Regions from separate parts of the Rhizobium sp. TRM96647 genome, predicted to be linked through region 3. Evidence: predicted binding sites of a transcription regulator. Region 3 holds the regulator's gene; each other region holds the start of a gene.
What was found. The regulator LexA, encoded in region 3, represses DNA repair genes until DNA is damaged. The targets are predictions, from matches to a motif close to TGTTCNNNNTGTGTTCNG.

Region 1 (6,481 bases), on a different contig from region 3:
ATGTTCTTCGCCTGCGGCTTGGAGACCCCGTTCTTGACGGCGCCATCGACAAAGCGCTCGCTCTGCTGGTCCATCTCGGCCTTGATCTTCTTGCCCATGGCGCGGCGCAGAAGGTCGGCTTCCCCGAGCGAATATCCGGACAGTACCTGGGCGATCTGCATCACCTGTTCCTGGTAGACGATGACACCCTGCGTTTCCTTCAGCAGGTAGTCGATGGAGGGATGGACCGATTCGATCTCCTCCTCCCCGTGCTTGCGGGCGTTGTAGGTCGGGATGTTCTCCATCGGGCCCGGACGGTAGAGCGCGACGAGCGCGATGATGTCCTCGATGCAGTCGGGCCGCATGCCGATCAGCGCCTTGCGCATGCCGGCACTTTCCACCTGGAACACGCCCACCGTCTCGCCGCGCGAGAGCATCTCGTAGGTGAGCCGGTCGTCGAGCGGCAGGCTCTCCAGCGCGACCTCGATGTCGCGCTTGCGGATGAAGTCGACTGCGGTCTTCAGCACCGTCAGCGTCTTCAGGCCGAGGAAGTCGAACTTCACCAGCCCCGCCTGCTCGACCCATTTCATGTTGAACTGGGTCACCGGCATGTCGGAGCGCGGATCGCGGTACATCGGCACCAGTTGCGACAGCGGCCTGTCGCCGATGACGATGCCGGCGGCATGGGTCGAAGCGTGGCGGTAGAGGCCCTCGATCTTCTGGGCGATATCGAGCAGGCGGCCGACGACCGGCTCCTTTTCCGCCTCCTCCAGAAGCTTCGGCTCCTCCTCGATCGCCTTGGAGAGCGGCGTCGGATTGGCCGGGTTGTTCGGCACCAGCTTGCAGATCTTGTCGACCTGGCCGTAGGGCATCTCGAGCACGCGGCCGACGTCGCGCAAGGCCGCGCGCGCCTGCAGCGAACCGAAGGTGATGATCTGCGCCACCTGCTCGCGGCCGTACTTGCGCTGGACGTAGCGGATCACTTCCTCGCGGCGGTCCTGGCAGAAATCGATGTCGAAGTCCGGCATCGAGACGCGCTCGGGATTGAGGAAGCGCTCGAACAGCAGCGAGAAGCGGAGCGGATCGACGTCGGTGATCGTCAGCGCATAGGCGACGAGCGAACCCGCCCCCGAACCACGCCCCGGCCCGACCGGGATGTTCTGCTGCTTGGCCCACTTGATGAAGTCGGCGACGATCAGGAAGTAGCCCGGAAACTTCATCCGCTCGATTACGCCCAGCTCGAAATCCAGCCGTTCGCGGTAGTCCTGTTCGCTGTAGCCCGGCGACAGGCCGAGTGCGGCCATGCGCCCTTCGAGCCCTTCGACGGCCTGGCGGCGCAATTCCGCCGCCTCGGCGCGCTCGGCCTCCTCCGCGTCGTCGGTGGCGCCGGTGAAGCGCGGCAGGATAGGCGCGCGCGTCTTCAGGACGAAGGAGCAGCGCTTCGCGATCTCGACGGTGTTCTCCAGCGCTTCCGGCAGATCGGCGAACAGCGCCGCCATGGCCGAACGGCTCTTCAGGTAGTGGTCGGGCGAAAGCCGGAAACGGTTGTCGTCCGACACCATCGCATTGTGGGCGACCGCCATCAGGGCGTCATGCGCCTCATATTCCTCCGGCGTCGGAAAGAACGGCTCGTTCGTCGCCACCAGCGGCAGATCGTGCCGATAGGCCAGATCGATCATCCGTCGCTCGTGCTTGCGGTCATAGTCCGCGTGCCGCTGCAGTTCGACATAGAGCCGGTCGCCGAACAGGCGCTTCAGTTCCAGAAGCCGCGCCTCGGCGGCCGCCGGCTGGCCCGCGGAAAGCGCCATGTCGACCGGGCCGGACGAGGCGCCGGTCAGCGCTATCAGGCCGTCCGTCCCCTCCTCCAGCCACGAGCGCATGAGGTGCACCGAATGGCCGCTGCCCTCGCCGCCGAGATAGGCGCGGCTGACGAGATCCATCAGGCGGGCATAGCCGGCGTCGGTCGCGACCAGGATGACGATCGACGGCAGTTTGGCCAGCGCCTGCGACGGACCGCGACGCTCGCCCTCGCCCTCGTCTTCCATGTCGATCGACAGTTGGCAGCCGATCAGCGGCTGGATGCCGTCGCCCACGGCCTTCTGGGAGAATTCGAGCGCGGCAAACAGGTTGTTGGTGTCGGTGATCGCAATCGCCGGCTGGCTGTCGGAGACGGCCTTGCCGAGGATCTTCTTGATCGGCAGCGCGCCTTCCAGCAGCGAATAGGCCGAATGGACACGCAGATGGACGAACTGGACGCCGCCCCCCGCCGAATGTCCGCCCGTGTCTCCCGCAACCGCCTGCGCCATCTTTGCCACTCCATTTCAGAGGCGCAAGGATAAGCGGATTCGGGTCGCGGAAGTCCAGTCAAACATTTCCGCCACTCCCCTTATCCCCGCAATGGGTTCCCGCACACTGATGCGAGATCATTGACGCGAGATCATTGCGGATGCGGAGCGATACGGTCGGCGGTCGCGGAGGTTACAGGCCGAGAGCGAGGACGGACAGGCTCGCAACGAACATGGCAATGGAGGTAAAGGCGGCGAGTTCACGCATGAAATCGGTCATTTGACGTCTCCAATCTGTTTATGTTTTTATTTTGTTCTATTTTTGTTCTTGCGTCAACCCCGGATTTTGCAATAGCCGTTCCGGCACGGCGGGCGCGAACGCTGGACTGTCCTCGAGGCATTTCCTATTCTCCGGGCGCACCGAACAGGGAAACGCGCATGACGAGGACCGCACTGCCGCTCGCCCTCGCCGTCCTGCTGCCGGCAGCGGCAACGGCAGGCGACTTCCCCGCCGACCGGATCACGGCGGCGGCGGTCGGAGACTGGAACCGGGATGGGGTGCAGGACCTCGCCGTGATCGCAAGGCCGCCGGATGGCAGCGACGACGACAGCGGCGTCTACATCTATCTCGCCGACGACGGTGCGTCGCGGTTGTCGCTGAAGGCCTCGGCGCCGAACTGGATCTGGGGCAGCAGCACCGTCTACGGACAGGAGGCGGGCGTGGCCGCTCTTGCGAACGGCTCGATCGAGCTCACCTCGCAGAACAGCGCGATCGGGCGCGACCGCTGGGAGCAGCGCGTTACCATTGCCTATCGCGATTCCCGGTTCGTCGTCGCCGGCTACACCTATTCCGCCTACGACACGCTCGATCCGAACCACACCGAAAGCTGCGACCTGAACGTGCTGACCGGCAAGGGAATCGCGAACGGCAAGCCGGTCGCGACCGAGGGCGCGCAGGTCGCATTCGAGGACTGGCGCGACGAGATCGGGCGGAAGGCCTGCGGGCTGGCGCAAGAATAGCCGAATTCGGGCGCGGCGGACCGAACCGGCCGGACCGGACCGCGAAGAGCCGCGACCGCGGCTCACTGCATATCGCGCACCTTGCCGTCCTCGATGGTCACGCGGCGGTCCATCAGCGAGGCGATCTCGTGGTTGTGGGTAGCGATCAGCGCGGCCAGCCCCGACTGGCGCACCAGCGCCTGCAACGCCTCGAACACGTAGCCGGCCGTCTCGGGGTCGAGATTGCCGGTCGGCTCGTCGGCCAGAAGCAGCATCGGCGCATTGGCAACGGCTCGGGCGATCGCCACGCGCTGCTGCTCGCCGCCGGAGAGCTCCGAGGGGCGGTGGTCGCCGCGATGGCCGATGCGCATGTAGTCGAGCAGTTGCCTCGCCCGTTCGCGGGCCTCCGGCTTGGAAAGGCCGGCGATCAGTTGCGGCATCATGATGTTCTCCAGCGCCGAGAACTCCGGCAGGAGATGATGGAACTGGTAGACGAAGCCGATCTCGTTGCGGCGGATCGCCGTGCGCTCCTCGTCGCCCAGCCCGGCGCAGGCATGGCCGTTGACGACGACGTCGCCGGCATCGGGCCGCTCCAGCAGGCCGGCGACGTGCAAGAGCGTCGACTTGCCGGTGCCCGAAGGCGCCACGAGCGCGACGATCTCGCCGCTGCGCAGGGTGAAGTCCGCGCCCTTGAGGATCGACAGCACCGTCTCGCCCTGGCCATAGTGGCGATCGACGCCGGTCAACTTGAGTGCCACGCGCGCGTTCATCGGTCGGTCCTATTCATACCGCAGGGCCTGCACGGGATCGAGCTTGGAGGCGCGCCATGCGGGGAAGATCGTGGCCAGGAAGGACAGCGCCAGCGCCATGACGACGATCGAGACCGTCTCGCCGAAATTCATGTCCGCAGGAAGCTGGCTGAGGAAATAGAGTTCCGGATCGAACAGGGTCTGGCCGGAAAGCCAGGAAAAGAACTGGCGGATCGATTCGACGTTGAGGCAGACGACGACGCCGAGCAGCACGCCGGCGATCGTCCCGACCGTGCCGATCGCGGCCCCGGTCATGAAGAAGATGCGCATGATCGAGCCGGAGCTGGCGCCCATGGTGCGCAGGATGGCGATGTCGCTGCCCTTGTCCTTCACCAGCATGATCAGCCCGGAGATGATGTTCAGCGCGGCGACGAGCACGATCAGCGTCAGGATCATGAACATCACGTTCCGCTCGACCTCGAGCGCGGAGAAGAAGGTGCGGTTCCGCTGGCGCCAGTCGGTGATGTAGATCTGTCGCTCGGCGGCGGCCTCCAGCGGCTGGCGGAGCGCGTCGACCGCATCGGGATTGTCGACGAACAGCTCGATCGACTGCACCAGGCCTTCGGCGTTGAAATAGAGCTGGGCCTCCTCCAGCGGCATGTAGATGATCGTGGCGTCGTATTCCGACATGCCGATCTCGAAGACCGCGGACACGGTGTAGCTCTTGACGCGCGGATTGACGCCGAGCGGGGTCACGTCGCCCTCGGGCGCCACCAGCGTGATCTGGTCGCCGGCGGAAATGCCGAGCTGCTCGGCCATGCGCGCGCCGATCGCAAGGCCGTCGCCGGCGGCAAAACCGACCATGTCGCCGGCCTTGATGTGGTCGGAGACGGTCTTGAGCCTGGTGAAGTCATCGGCGCGGATGCCGCGGACGAGCGCTCCGGTTCCAGCACCGCCGGCGCCGGAGGCGAGCGTCTGGCCCTCCACCAGCGGGATCGCCAGCTTGACGCCCGGCACCTTCGAGAAGCGCTCGGCCAGGTCCGCGTAGTTGTCGAAGGGCCCGTCGATCGGCTGGACGATCATGTGACCGTTGATGCCGAGAATGCGCGAGATCAGTTCGGTGCGAAACCCGTTCATCACTGCCATGACGATGATCAGCGTGGCGACGCCGAGCATGATGCCGATGAAGGAGAAGCCGGCGATGACGGAGATGAACGCTTCCTTGCGCCGCGAGCGGAGGTAGCGCCATGCAACCATGCGTTCGAAGCCGGAAAACGGGCGGCTTGCGGGCGCCGCTTTCGCCTCGACCACGGTGCCCTCGCCCGTCGCTTCCGCCATGATACCTCCGGTCCTGTCGCCACCGAAGCCCGCGCCCGGCGGACGCGATTCGGCAGCATCTCGAATCTGCGCCTGATGCTACTGCATAATCGCCGAAACCGGAATCGATTTGCGGGTAAAATTATGCAGTGGAATTAGGGCGTTACGGTGATGGCGGAATGTTGATTCCGCCCCCGTCGCGCACTTGCCCGGCCCCGGCCCGCCTGACCTCAGCCGGCCGACGTCAGGCGCGCGATCGCGGCGTCGATCGTCAGCGTCTCGCGCTCGCCGGTCTTGCGGTCCTTGACCTCGACCTCGCCGGCTGCGACCGAGCGCGGCCCAACGACGACCTGGAACGGCGCGCCGATCAGGTCTGCGGTGGCGAACTTCGTGCCCGCGCGCTCGTCCTTGTCGTCGAGGAGCACGTCGACGCCCGCCTTCAGAAGCGCGCCGTAGATCGTCTCGCTCGCCGCGTCGCAGGCCGCGTCGCCCGCCTTCATGTTGATCACCACCACCTCGAAGGGAGCGACCGCCTTCGGCCAGATGATGCCGTTCTCGTCGTGCGAGGCCTCGATGATCGCCGGCACGAGCCGGGTCGGGCCGATGCCGTAGGACCCCATATGGACCGCGTGCTCCTTGCCGTCCGGTCCCTGGACCTTGGCGCCCATCGCCTCGGAATACTTCGTGCCGAAATAGAAGATGTGGCCGACCTCGATGCCGCGGGCGGACAGGCGCTCGCCCTCGGGGATCGCTGCGAAAGCGGCCTCGTCGTGCATTTCGGAGGTGGCCGCGTAACGCGACGTCCACTTGTCGAAGATCGCCTTCAGGCCGGCGACGTCGTCGAAATTCGTGTCCTCGCCGGGAATATCGAAGCCGAGGAAATCCTTGTGGCAGTACACTTCGGATTCGCCGGTATCGGCCAGGATGATGAACTCGTGGCTGAGGTTGCCGCCGATCGGGCCGGTATCGGCGCGCATGGGAATCGCGCGCAGGCCGAGGCGCGTGAACGTGCGCAGGTAGGCGGCGAACATGCGGTTATAGGCGTGCTCCGCCCCCTCGCGGTTGAGGTCGAAGGAATAGGCGTCCTTCATCAGGAACTCGCGCGAGCGCATGGTGCCGAAGCGCGGACGGATCTCGTCGCGGAACTTCAGC
Region 2 (6,481 bases), on a different contig from region 3:
GAAATTGCTGACCTGGCCGGTCCGGCGAAACGTCGCCATGGCGCGGCGGAGCTTGTCGGCCTGGGGAGCCGAAAAGCCGGCGGCGGTCATGGCGATCTGCATGGCCTGTTCCTGGAAAAGCGGAACGCCGAGCGTCCGCTCCAGCACGGCACGGATCTCCTCCTTCGGATAGACCACCTTTTCCTTGCCCTCCCGCCGCTTCAGGTAGGGGTGGACCATGTTGCCCTGGATCGGCCCGGGGCGGACGATCGCCACCTCGATGACGAGATCGTAGAATCGTCTGGGCTTCAGGCGCGGCAGCATGCTCATCTGCGCGCGGCTCTCGATCTGGAAGACGCCCAGCGTGTCGGCGCGGCAGATCATGTCGTAGACCTCGGGCCTGTCGTCGACATAGATCTCCGCCAGCGTCTTCGGCTCGTCATAGTGGCTCTCCAGGAACTTGAACGCCTTGGCGATGCAGGTCAGCATGCCGAGCGCCAGCACGTCGACCTTCAGGAGCTTCAGCGTGTCGAGGTCGTCCTTGTCCCATTCAACCATGTAGCGGTCGGGCATGGCCGTCGGCATGATCGGAACGACCTCGTCGAGCCGGTCCCTGGTGATGAGGAACCCGCCGACATGCTGGGAGAGGTGCCGCGGAAATTCCAGCAGCCGGCGGGCACAGGTCAGCACCTTGTCGGTGGTCGGGTCCCCGGTGTCGAGGCCCGCAGCCTTGACCTGTTCGACCGAGAACGTAGACCGTCCCCAGCCCCAGATCGAGCCGGACAGGGCGGACTGCACGTCGTCCGAAAGTCCGAAGGCCTTGGCGACCTCGCGGCCGGCCGAGCGGCCGCGATAGCTGATGACGGCTGCGGCCAGGCCTGCATGCTCCTTTCCGTAGGTTCTGTAGATATAGTCGATGACCTCCTGCCGGCGCTCGTGCTCGAAATCGACGTCGATATCGGGCGGTTCGTCGCGGTCCTCGGAGAGGAAGCGGTCGAACAGCAGCGTGAACTGGTCCGGGTCGACCTCGGTAATCCCCAGGCAGTAGCAGACCGAGGAGTTGGCGGCCGAGCCGCGCCCCTGGCAGAGAATGCCCCGGCTGCGGGCGAACGAGACCAGCTTGTGGACCGTGAGGAAATAGGGCTCGTATCTCTTCCGGCCGATGAGCGCGAGTTCATAGGAAAGCCGTTCCTCCACCGCGCCGGGGATGCCGCAGGGATAGCGCCGTGCGCCCCCTTCCCGTACGAGCCGCAGCAGCGTCTCCGCCGGCGTCGAACCCTCGTCGGATTCGTCGGGATACTGGTGGCTGAGTTCCTCCAGGTCGAACGCCAGGCCGGAAAAGAAGCGCTGCGTATTGGCGATCGCCTCGGGGTGATCGCGCATAAGCCGCGCCATCTCGGCATGGCCCTTGAGGCCGCGCTCGGCATTGGCCTGGCGCTGGAAACCGAGCGCGGCAATCGTCTTCTTGCGGCGGATGGCCGTCACCACGTCGGCGAGCGGCCGGCTCTCGGCCACGTCGTAAAGCGGGTCGTTGCTGGCGATCGTGCGGATGCGGGCCTGCTCCGCCAGCTGTGCAAGCACGGCAAGGTCGTGCCGGTCGAAGCCGTCGCGGCGCGGCACCAGCGCCAGATAGAGCCTGTCGCCGGCAGGCTCGCGCAGACGGGCCAGCAAGCCCTTCAGCCGATCCGCCTCGGGCCGGCCGGCGGCCGGCATGATGATGAGCTGGAGCTCGGCCTGCCATTCCAGGAGGTCGGCCAGGAAAAGGGTGCATTCTCCCTTTCGCGCCCGCAGGTTGCCGGTGCTCAGCAGGCGGCAGAGATGCGCCCAGCCCCGGCGGTTCTGCGGGTAGGCGAGGATGTCGGGCGTCCCGTCGGCAAAGACGAGGCGGGCGCCGGGCCGGAACGCGGCGTATTTCTCGAAACGGGCCTTGCTGTGCGCCCGCACGACGCCTGCCACCGTGTTGCGGTCGGCGATGCCGAGGCCGGCAAGGCCGATCCGCCGGGCGGTTTCGACCATGGCTTCGGCGGAGGCGGCCCCTTCCAGGAAGGAGAAATTGGTGCGCGCGCCGAATTCGTAGAAGGCCGGGGCGGTGCTCATGCGAAGACACCGTGGATGAACCAGCGGGGAAGGGCCGCATCGTCCCCGTAGATTCCCTCGCGGAAAAGCCAGTAGCGGCGGCCGGCATCGTCCTCGACGCGGAAGTAGTCGCGGGACGCATGGTTCTCGCCGTCGATCCACCATTCGGCGGTGATCCGCTCCGGCCCTTCCGTCCGGGTGATCCGGTGGAAGCTGCGCCGCCAGCGGAAGGTCTTCGGCGCATCCTCGGGCACGCCGGCCACGGTCTCGACCGGTTCGGGCGGGGTGAACAGGCGAAGGGGCCGGTCGCCCAAGGAAAGGCTACTTGGGGGGCGGCCTTCGGGAGATGTGGACGCGGCCAGCGTTTCCGCCGCGGCGCCCCCGTCCTCCCAAAGCTCGCGGACGGAGACAAGGCGGGCCGCGCGCTCCGGCACATGGCTCTCGGGAAGGGTGACGGCGAGCAGGCTTTCCGGGCCGAAGCGGGCCACGACCCGCTCGGCGAAGGCCGAAAGCGAGCGGTCCGCATCCGTTCTTGCGGAAAAGCCCACCTGCACCGTTTCGAAGACCTCGCTCTGCAGCACGCACAGGCGGACGATCTCGAAGCCGTAGCCGGCGTCCAGGTCGTCATGCACGGCCGCGAGCCGCTCGCGGAAGACAAGGGCGATGCGGTGGGGATCGCGCAAGGGGGTGGAGGTTGCCGCATGGATGCGGAAGACCCGGCCATCGACCCGAAAGAGCAGCAGCGCAAACAGGCGGCCGCCCTCGCCGCGCCGCTCGAGCCCTTCCCTGAGGGTGCCGGCGAGATGGGCGGCGAGCGCCAGGATGTCGTCCTCGGAGCGAACCGTGTCGAAAAGCCGGCGCTCGGCCGACAGCATCGGCACCGGCAGGCGCGGCGAGACCGGCTCGTCCTCCAGCCCCAACGCCTGGTCCAGACGCAGCAGCGGCAGCGGGCCGAAGCGGCGGGCAAGGGGCGCGCGGGGCAAGGGGAAAAGGTCGCCGACCGTCTTCAGCCCGACGCGGCCGAGCGGGCCGACCACCTCTTCGGGCAGGCGCAATGCCGCGACCGGCAGCGGCGCGAGCGTTTCCCGCGCCGCATCGGGATCGATCACGCCGCCATCGCCGAAATGGGCGGCCGCCCAGGACAGGCCGACCGAAGACGAAATCGCCCCGCGGGCCTCGATGCCGAGCGCGAAGAGCGAGGACAGAACGCCGTCGAGCAGTGCCCGTTCGCCGCCATGCAGATGGGTGCAGCCGGTGATGTCGAGGTGGAGTCCGTCGTTCCCGTCCAGCGCCACGAGCGGGGTGTAGCGGTCGCACCAGTCGGCAAGCGCCTCGAGGAGGGCCCGGTCGGCCGCCGGGTCTGCGGGAAGGACATCCAGCGACGGGCAGATGGCGCGCGCTTCCGTAACCCCCTGCCCCTTGCGCAGGCCGGTCCGCTCGGCCTCCCGGTCGAGGAAGGCGATCTGGACGGCCGTGCCACTGCGGCCGGCGAATGCCACGGGCGGATGGTCAGGGCGTCCCCTCGAAAGCCACGACCGCCCCCAGCGCGCCCGCGCCACCCGGTCGGCGGGAAGATAGGGAAACCAGAGGCAGAGGCTCCTGTGTTCGCCGTTCCGGGCGAGGAGCGACGGGGTGGAATTCGGGGCGGGGTTGGAGGCGGTGAAAGCGGCGGTCATCGGGGTTCCACTCCAGGAGCATGCCGAGCGGGTCGGCGATCTTGCTTTTCTCCGGCGTGACGAGAAAGGCCGGGTTGCCGAGACTGCCGGGAAGCGTCGACCCGTCCGGCAGCGGCCGTTCGCCGGCAGGCGCCGGCTCGACGCGCAGGCGACAGCGCGCGCTGCTCGCCTCCTCCTCGCCCGCCTGGCGCAGCAAGAGCAGAAGCGTGCCGGCCGCCCTGGCGCGCAGTTGCAGGCGGCGGCTTTCGGTCAGGCCGAAGCAGTCGGGATTGCCGCGGATCTCCAGGATCACGGCCGAAAAGGCGGAAACGCCGAGCGCGGCCTCGGCCATCCACAGCGCATCCTGAACCGTCCGCGGCCGGGCGAGAAGAAACCGTGCCGGATCGAGGCCGTGTTTTCTCAGTCCTGGCGCATAGGGCGTTCCGGCCTCCGAGAGCGCCAGGGCCTGGCTGATCCAGAGGGTCGCCCCGGTGCCCGCCTGCTCCTGCCGCATCGCGGCCAGGGCGAGCGAAAATCCGCTCGCAGCCCCCATGTCCCTCGTCTGGGAATTGCGGATCTCGACCAGGCCCCGATCCGGAAGGCCGCCCTCGAACACGGCCTCCAGGGCGTCCGTTTCATCGGGGCTATGAGCGACCGGGGCGTCGCCCGGCGGCTGGGACGACGAATGGGACGGCGATTGGGGCGCATCCCACTGCCAGCGCTGCTTGCGCGGGACCAGGCCCGGCCCGTCGGCGTTCTCGATGCGCGCGATCGTTTCGCGCAGCGCAAAAAGCTGCTCGCGCGCCAGGGCAGGCGTTGCCATGACGTTCATTCCTTTGTTTGTTCCTGTTATGTTCTTATGGATTCCAGAACGGAGAAAAAGAGTCAACGCCAATTTGCGCCGGCGCGATCACATCTGGCCGCAATCTTCGCGGGCGGGGGAAAGCCGGATATGCAGGCTGTTGAAATAAAAGGGCAAACCGGACGGGGCGTAAACGTCCGTCGCCGGCTGCCTTCGCCTGTCCGCATCCCGTATCTCCCTCCCGGCGTCGCTGCGGTGGCGGCGAGCCATGCCGGGTGGCGTTCTCTTCAGGCCCGGGAGCGGGATGAAACGTCGGCGCGCAAGGCGTCGAGCCGGGTCGCCGCCCGATAGATCTGCCGGACCGTGTCGGCGAACAGCCGGATATCGGGCCTGAGGCAACCGGCGGCGCGGCCGAGGACATGCAGGCCGGGAGTGGCCGCGCCCCATCGTATCAGCCTTCCGTCGTCTTCCACGTGCATGATCGGCCCCTGTTCGGGCAGCAGGCCGTCTGCCGGCCGGGCTATGTCCTCCCTGCAGTCGATCAGCCGCCCGGGCATGACGTCCGCCCTCTGGCTGCCCTTTCGCCTGACGAGGACGCCGTCCGCCACCGTGCCGATGACGCGGGCGTCAACCAGTTCGGTCGCAGGCGTGCGCAGGTCGCGCAGGAGCCTGCCGTGCAGTTCCGGTGCGATCCTCTCGGAACGGATGCGATGCAGGGCGCGCAGATGGCGCCAGTAGCGCTTGCGTGCCTCCAGCGGAAGCGCGCGCCAGAAGGCGGGCCACTGGCAGTTCAGGCCATCGGTAACCGCCTGCCAGCTGCCGCCGGCCGCGATGTTGCGGGCGCTGTCGGCGCGCAGGTGGTGCAGCGTTTCAGCGAGGTTTGTCGCAGCCGAGACCGCCGGCGTCAGCGGATCGACGAGCGTGGCCGTATGCGGTTCGGGGAGGCGGCCGCCTTCCGAGAGGATGCGGATCTGGCCCGAATGGCCGCTTGTGCGCAGATGCAGCAGGATGGCCGCCATGCGGGGGCCGTCTCCCGCCACGAGAAGAGGCGTGTCGGCCTTGCGCTGCCGGCTCCAGAGAAGCTGTTCGGCGGTGCGCCAGGAGGCGGCTTCGCCCCCTTGCCGGCCATGTCCGGTCGACAGGAAAACCTGGTCGAAGGCCATTTCGCTTCCGTCGTCGAGCGCCAGGCAGAGGCGGCCCCCCGAAGCCGGCCGAAGGGCGGTGACGGCGGCGGAGACGGTCTGGACCGTCGTGTCGCGACGGGCGGCGAACGCCTCGCCGAAACGGGCCGTCAGATAGTCGCGGAAGACTGAGCGCGGCACATAGACGTTTTCGAAGCCGCGAAGTGCCAGAACGGTGCCGCGCCCGCTGTCCAGACCGGCCTTCAGCCAGTCGACGAAATCCAGCGGCCGGTCGGCGAGCGCGGACAACTGGCCCGCCCGCTCGCTCATCAGCGCCTGCCCGGCGGGGCCGTTGCCGAAGCTCTGGGGAAAGTCGGCCGCGTCGATCATCCACAGGTGGAACGGCCGGCGCAGGCGGCGCAGCAGGGCGATCGCCGTCGTCATGCCGGCCGGGCCGCGCCCGACGATCGCGATGTGCGGATGGCCGTCGGCCGGCTGCATCGAAGGGTTTGCCCTGACCGCGTTGCGAGAAGACATGGCGCGTTCTCTCCCTTGTTTGCGCATCCCTCCGGCATCGGCCGGAAACGGCCGGCCCGGTATCGGGTACGGCCTCAGGGGCGCAGGGACGAGATGATAGCGCAGTTTTCTATAAAATCTATAGAATATAATTTTGCACTGCGGGAAGCCTTCAGCAGAGGGCAGTGCCGGGGGCTCCGGAACGTGGTTTCCTGCCAGTCAATGCCCGAACCTGAGCGACACAGTGCCTGCGCGATACAGCTCCTGTGCGCCCGCGTGGCCCGCCGCCGCCATCCATCATTCAACCTGTGGGGAAATTCGTCGGACCCTGC
Region 3 (6,481 bases):
ACCGCCGCCCGCGCAACCGGCCTCAAAGCCAGAAGAACAGCAGTTCCTGGAGCGCATCGAGCGCACGGCTGGAGAGTGTTCCGACCTCGACGCTTGCCGCCGTCTGCAGCGGCACCTCTCGCAGGAAGCGGTCGCCGTTCCAGATCCGCAATACGCCGACCTGTTGGCCCGGCGCGACCGGCGCCTGCAGCGGCCAGGCATAGACCACGCGCGCCGACAGCCGCTCCTTGTTGTCGACCGGCAGCAGGACCTCGACATCGCCGGGCGTTACCAGCGGGACGGTGTGGACGCTGCCGCCATAGACGCTGGCCTCCGCAATGGTGTCGCCGGCCTTGAAGAGCGTCTTCGACCCGAACGCCGTCATGCCCCAGTCGATCATCCGCCGGGCCTCGTCGATCCGCTCCTTCTCGCTGGCAATCCCGGCCAGCGCCAGATACAACCGGCGGCCGTCGCGCTGCACCGACGCCAGAAGGCCGTAGCCGCTGTCCTCGGCAAAGCCGAGCACCAGCCCGTCGACGCCGATGTTCATGCCGACCAGCGGGTTCCGGTTGCGCTGCCGGATCTTGTTCCACTCGAATTCCGGCTCGGAATAGTAGCGGTAGTATTCCGGATAGGTGTCCCTCAGATGGCGCCCGAGTGTCACGAGATCCTGCATGCTGACCTTGTTGCCCGGGTCCGGCAGGCCGGTGGCGTTGGCAAAGTGCGATTGCGAAAGCCCCAGCGCCCTCGCCTCCTCGTTCATCCGTGCGGCAAAGGCTGCCTCCGAGCCGGCCATGCCTTCGGCCAGGATGATGCAGGCATCATTGGCGGCCTGCACGGCGACGCCGCGGATCAGGTCCTGCACCGAAACCTGCGACTTCAACGCTGCGAACATCGTCGCCGTGCGCGACGGCGCCCCGCCGGTCCGCCAGGCGTGTTCGGACACCGAATAGGTCGTCTCGAGCGCGATCTCGCCCGCCCGCAACGCCTTGAAGACGACGGCCAGCGTCATCGCCTTGGCCAGCGAAGCTGACGTGACCGGCTCGCCTTCCTTGCGCGAAAAGAGGATCGTCCCCGTCCCGGAATCGATCAGGTAGGCCTGCCTGGCCTTGGTATCGAAGGCACCGGAGAGCTGTGACTGTGACCAGGCGGTCGATGTCAGGATCAGCGAGAGGACGAGGACGGCGATCGATCGGAAGGACATGGAGACTCCGGCATTTGTCCTAAAGTCCTACACATCCATCCGTTCGGCAAGCAACCGTCCGGGCGTTTGTCTCACGGGATTTATACCAACCTGCAGTGATATTGACCGATTGCGTGGGACCGCCTGCGGTCATCCGGCGAGGAGCATACCGCAGAGCGATGCCTCAGCATCGGTCGAGGATTGCGACGCTGCCGGTGGCCGACAGACGGCCCACCCGGAGGGCCGGGCGCTTTTGGACTGCGGACGGCGTCGAAAATCCTCGCCGGACCGAGAGGTCCGACTGCGGTTTCCTCCTGGCCGCAGGCCAAAATCGCTCCGGCGCAATCGGTCAATATCAGTGCAGGTTGGTATTAGTCGCTGCCGGAGAGCAGCACGAGCGAGCCGTCCTGACGCAGGACGGCATCGAAGGCCTCGACCGATCCGCCGGCGGCCGGGGTTTCGGCATAGGCGGCCGCAAAGCTCGCCCCGTCTCCATGGCGCGGCACGAAATCCGGACGTTCGCCGGGGATCGGGCCGATCTCCGGCAACATGGCGAACCCGTCCATCGCGGAAAACGCCGCACTGGCCGGCGCCTGCTCCGCCAGCGCCGTCATGGCCGAACCCGCCTCGCCCGCGCTTGCCCGCTCGGCAAAGGTCGGGATCGCCGGCAGGCTGTCCGCCATCGGTGCCGCCGAGGCGACCATCACGCCGGTCGCAATCTGGCCGCCCGGATCGACCGCGGGAACGCGCGATCCCTTCGGCACGTAGGAAGCCATCAGATAGGGCATGTCGTGGCCGTCGAGCCGGGCCTTGCCGACATACTGGACACGAACCTTGGCGGTTCCCTTGCCCTTGACGTCCAGCATCTCCGCCGTCTTGGAGGACACGTCGATGATCCGGCCATGCGAATAGGGCCCGCGGTCGTTTACCCGCACGATGACGGAGGTGCCGTTCTCGAGATTGGTGACGCGGGCATAGCTCGGCAGCGGGAAGGTCGGATGGGCGGCGGAGAGATGGTACTTGTCGTAGATTTCGCCATTGGCCGTCTTGCGGCCGTGGAAGGCAGAGCCATACCAGGAGGCGAGCCCGACCTTGTCGTAGTCAGGATCCTCCTGCGGCTTGTACCACTTGCCGCGCACCTTGTAGGGCTTGCCGACCTGATAGCGTCCGCCCCCCTTGGGGACCGCCTGCCCTTCCTGGACGACGCGCGGGCTGGCCTTCACGCCGTATTCGGACTCGGCGAAATATTCCTTGCTCCGACCCGCCTTCTTCGCCGTCTCGCTCGTTGTGTTGCAGCTCGCCAGGCCGGCGCAGACGACCGGAATGGCGACGAGCCGGAAAGCAGTGCGCGCGCCCGCCGAGAAGAAACCGAAATTCATATGTCCCACGCCGCTCGTGTCCCTGACGCCACCGTTCGCGATCGTCTGTCCTGCGATCGCCCCCTCGATAGCGCTCCGTTCAAAACATAATATTAATCATGACCTCAAAATGGCGAAAATGCGGTTCTCCCCGCGCGGAAACGGCGCAACAGAAGAACTAAACTTCCGCATGGTTAATGAAGGGATAATTCAGGGGCGCCCTGCCACCTCTCCTTCCTTCTACTTCATGGCCGGCCGAACCATGCCGGCAAGGTCTTTACGATCCACTTCGAAGTCCCGCGGATAGACGCACCGCTGCCACCCGATATCTGGTTTTCCGGCAACGATCCGAGGATTGTTGATGGCGGAAGGGCAAGCTGCCTATGCCGTTGAATCGCCTCATTGAAGGCCGAACCCATGGGCCGACGGATTCGTCATTGTGGAACCTCGGCAACGGACAGGTGTTCCTGAAGGCCAACCGAGCGACCACGAGAAGGAGGGCGCGTCGATGAGCGCGCCCGAAACAGGAGAAAGCATATGAAAAAGACCTTTGCCATTGCAGTGATGACCACGGCAGTCGCGGCGTCCGGCCTGACGGCCGCCCGTGCCGCCGACATGGTGCCCGCACCGGAAGCGCCTGTGGTCGCCCGCTCGGAGGCGCGCGACGGCGTCCGCATCGGCTATCTCGACTGCCGGATCGGCGGCGGCGCCGGCTATGTGCTCGGCTCCGCCAAGGAAGTCGATTGCGCCTTCGTCACCACGATGGGCAGCGAACCGGTCGATCACTACCAGGGCCAGATCCGCAAGCTCGGCGTCGACCTCGGCTTCACCACGCAGGGCCGCCTCGTCTGGGCGGTGCTCGCGCCGACCGCCGGCTACCACCAGGGCTCGCTCGGCGGCGTCTACCAGGGCGCCACGGCGGAAGCGACCGTCGGCGCCGGCGTCGGCGCCAACATCCTCGTCGGCGGCACCTCCGGCTCCATCCACCTGCAGACCGTCAGCCTGACCGGCCAGATCGGCCTCAACATCGCAGCGACCGGCACGTCGATGACGCTGAACTCGGTCAACTGACACCCATGTTCCCGGGCGCCCTGCCATCCCGGCGGGGCGTCTACCTCCGCCTCGCGCCTCGCTATTCAGCCATCAGGGAAGCCCGGACGTTTGCGCCACAGACGTTCCGAGATGAAGACTGAAGAGCAAGCGGGAGACAAGGAATGAATTTTGCGGCAGATGGCGGAAGAGGTGGGATTCGAACCCACGGTACGGTTTCCCGCACGCCGGTTTTCAAGACCGGTTCCTTAAACCACTCGGACACTCTTCCAACAAGCTGCGCAACCATATCCTGCTGCATCAGCCGTCTTGTGCACCCGCGCCGGGGCACGGCGCTTTATAGCCGTTCATGGCAGGCCGTCAACGTGTTCAGTCGCATCCGGCACAGGTCAACCCGTGCCCTTGGCAGCCCACATTCATTGCCGACCTTCACGGAATTTTAGCCACTTGCGGAACACAAATGGAACAGATAGTGTTTGTTCCGTATTTGTTTCACGATTCTGGGTGACGAGCCATGCTGACCCGCAAGCAACAGGAACTGCTTCTGTTCATCCACGAGCGGATGAAGGAAACGGGGATACCGCCGTCATTCGACGAGATGAAGGATGCGCTCGACCTGGCGTCGAAATCCGGCATCCATCGGCTCATCACCGCGCTCGAGGAGCGCGGCTTCATCCGCAGGCTGCCCAATCGCGCCCGCGCGCTCGAGGTCATCAAGCTGCCGGAGGCCTATTCGCCGAGCCTCAAGGCGCGGCGCGGCTTCTCGCCATCGGTGATCGAGGGCAGCCTCGGCAAGGAAAAGCCTGCGCCGGAACGGCCGCAGGCTCCGGCGTCCGAGAGCTCGGTCGCCGTGCCGGTGATGGGCCGGATCGCTGCCGGCGTGCCGATTTCCGCCATCCAGAACAACACCCACGATATCTCCGTGCCGGCGGAAATGCTGGGCGGCGGCGAGCACTATGCGCTGGAGGTCAGGGGTGATTCGATGATCGAGGCGGGCATTCTCGACGGCGACACGGTGATCATCCGCAATGCCGGGACGGCCAACCCCGGCGACATTGTCGTGGCCCTCGTCGACGACGAGGAGGCAACGCTGAAGCGCTTCCGCCGCAAGGGCGCCTCGATCGCGCTGGAGGCTGCCAACCCGGCCTACGAGACCCGGATTTTCGGCCCCGACCGCGTCAAGATCCAGGGCAAGCTGGTCGGGCTCATTCGTCGCTATCATTGAGCTTCGGCATCGTCTTCCGGATCCTGGAAGCGGTCATCCCGGAAACTGTCTGTGCGCCAGTCGTAGAGGCGATGCCGGTTCCAGGGGCGATGAAGCTGGACGACCGCCTGCGTTGTGATGATGCCGTGCCCTGTCGCGACGGTATCGTTTGCCGGTGCCATCTCCAGGGCGCCGGTGAGGCGAAGGCTGTGTGCACTGATCAACCGGGCTCCGCTGGCGCAGCCGCCCTCGCGGCGATGGCGGGGGGCGACGACGATATCGGCACTGTCGCACGCGGCTCCCAGATGGGCCGGATCCTCCAGCCAGACCACCCGCCAGTCCGCAGCGGTGACGCCGACGCACCACGCCTGCCGGCGGCAGGCGAATCGCTTCTGCCGGGCGGCCAGGGTGAAGTCCGCGGCGAGTGCTTCCTTCGCGGCGCCGGTGTTGACATGATACGTCCCGGTTCCCTGCGAGACGGAAGATAAGACCGGACGGGGCAGCGCTGCATGCGACGGGGCCGCTTGTCCGTCACCCGCACGCCCGGCCGTGCCCCTTCGCCGTTCGGTCGTTGACCGCGCCGGGCTTCCCCGATCGCTCTCCCCGCCGCCCAGCATCAACGGCGCCATATGGTCCTCGAAGCGCAGGGCATAGCGCCACTGGTCGTAGATAAAACCGGGCGGCCGCCTGCGATTGGTGGCGGCCGTGCGACCGTCGACGAGCGCCACCAGCGCGCCGTCTTCGGAGACCAGCAACTGCGGTGCGGGCCGTGCCGGCGCAAGGGCCGCCACGGCGACGCCGGCGGCAAGGGGCAGGACGGCGAGCGCGGCGAGCCGCGTCCTGAACAGGCAGGCGAGCCCTCCGCCCGCAGCCAGAAGCGCGAAGGCAAGCGGCGAAAGGCGGCCGGTGACGATCTCGCCGCCCCATCCCGAGACCCAGTTCGCCATGACGATCATGGCTTCGATGCCTTTGCACATGATCGTCAGCGCAAGCCCTTCGAGCCCCAGCGGCATCAGCAGCATGGCGATCACCCCCATCGGCATGACGACAAAGGAGATGACCGGCATGGCCAGGAGATTGCCGGCAAGGCCGTAGGCCGGGATCCGGTGGAAATGGCCGAGGGAATAGACCAGCGTTGCCAGCCCGCCGATGACCGACGACAGGAGGAGCCCGGCCGTAAAGCCGGACGCGTGCTGCATCAGCCGCAGTCCGCCGGCGGACGGCCCCGTGCGGGAGACACCGCGGTCCCGCCATGCCGCATAGCCGGCCACCAGCCCGAGCGTCGCCGCATAGGACATCTGGAAGCCCGGTCCGGTAACGGCAGAGGGCGTGACAGCCAGCAGGACGATCGCCGACAGGGCGATGTTGCGCAGGCTGATGGCGGTGCGGTCGACCAGTACGGCCACAAGCATGACGACGATCATCAGCCAGGAGCGGACCGCCGACACGGCGCCGCCGGAAATCAGGATGTAGAGGGTCACGGTCACCAGCCCGCCGGCGGCTGCGAATTTCTTGATCGGGTATCGTTCCGCCGCCCCCGGCAGCAGCGACAGGGCCAGCCGCGCACCGACGAGAAACGTGCCGGCGGCCAGCACCATGTTCAGGCCGGAGATCGCCAGCACATGCGCGAGCCCTGCCCGGCGCAGCGCCTCGACCGTATCCGGGCTGATCCCCCGCTGCTCGGCCGTGACGAGGGCGGCCGCGATG

Region 1: a site for LexA is predicted at 2,577-2,594, ahead of OCK02_RS16590 (FG-GAP repeat protein). Genes of this name have one in related genera too.
Region 2: a site for LexA is predicted at 4,552-4,569, ahead of OCK02_RS01940 (ImuA family protein). Genes of this name have one in related genera too.

What each region holds. Positions count from the first base shown of each region.
Region 1 is NZ_JAOXHF010000008.1:186,853-193,333, forward strand. It holds gene dnaE (DNA polymerase III subunit alpha) at 1-2,285, opposite strand, end outside; gene OCK02_RS16590 (FG-GAP repeat protein) at 2,703-3,284, shown strand; gene OCK02_RS16595 (ABC transporter ATP-binding protein) at 3,347-4,033, opposite strand; gene OCK02_RS16600 (lipoprotein-releasing ABC transporter permease subunit) at 4,043-5,350, opposite strand; gene proS (proline--tRNA ligase) at 5,560-6,481, opposite strand, start outside.
Region 2 is NZ_JAOXHF010000001.1:434,388-440,868, reverse strand. It holds gene OCK02_RS01950 (error-prone DNA polymerase) at 1-2,076, opposite strand, end outside; gene OCK02_RS01945 (Y-family DNA polymerase) at 2,073-3,614, opposite strand; gene OCK02_RS01940 (ImuA family protein) at 3,565-4,533, opposite strand; gene OCK02_RS01935 (FAD/NAD(P)-binding protein) at 4,800-6,170, opposite strand.
Region 3 is NZ_JAOXHF010000007.1:299,884-306,364, reverse strand. It holds gene OCK02_RS15615 (D-alanyl-D-alanine carboxypeptidase family protein) at 23-1,183, opposite strand; gene OCK02_RS15610 (septal ring lytic transglycosylase RlpA family protein) at 1,534-2,541, opposite strand; gene OCK02_RS15605 (DUF992 domain-containing protein) at 3,058-3,591, shown strand; tRNA gene OCK02_RS15600 (tRNA-Ser) at 3,752-3,841, opposite strand; gene lexA (transcriptional repressor LexA) at 4,085-4,795, shown strand; gene OCK02_RS15590 (ComEC/Rec2 family competence protein) at 4,789-6,481, opposite strand, start outside.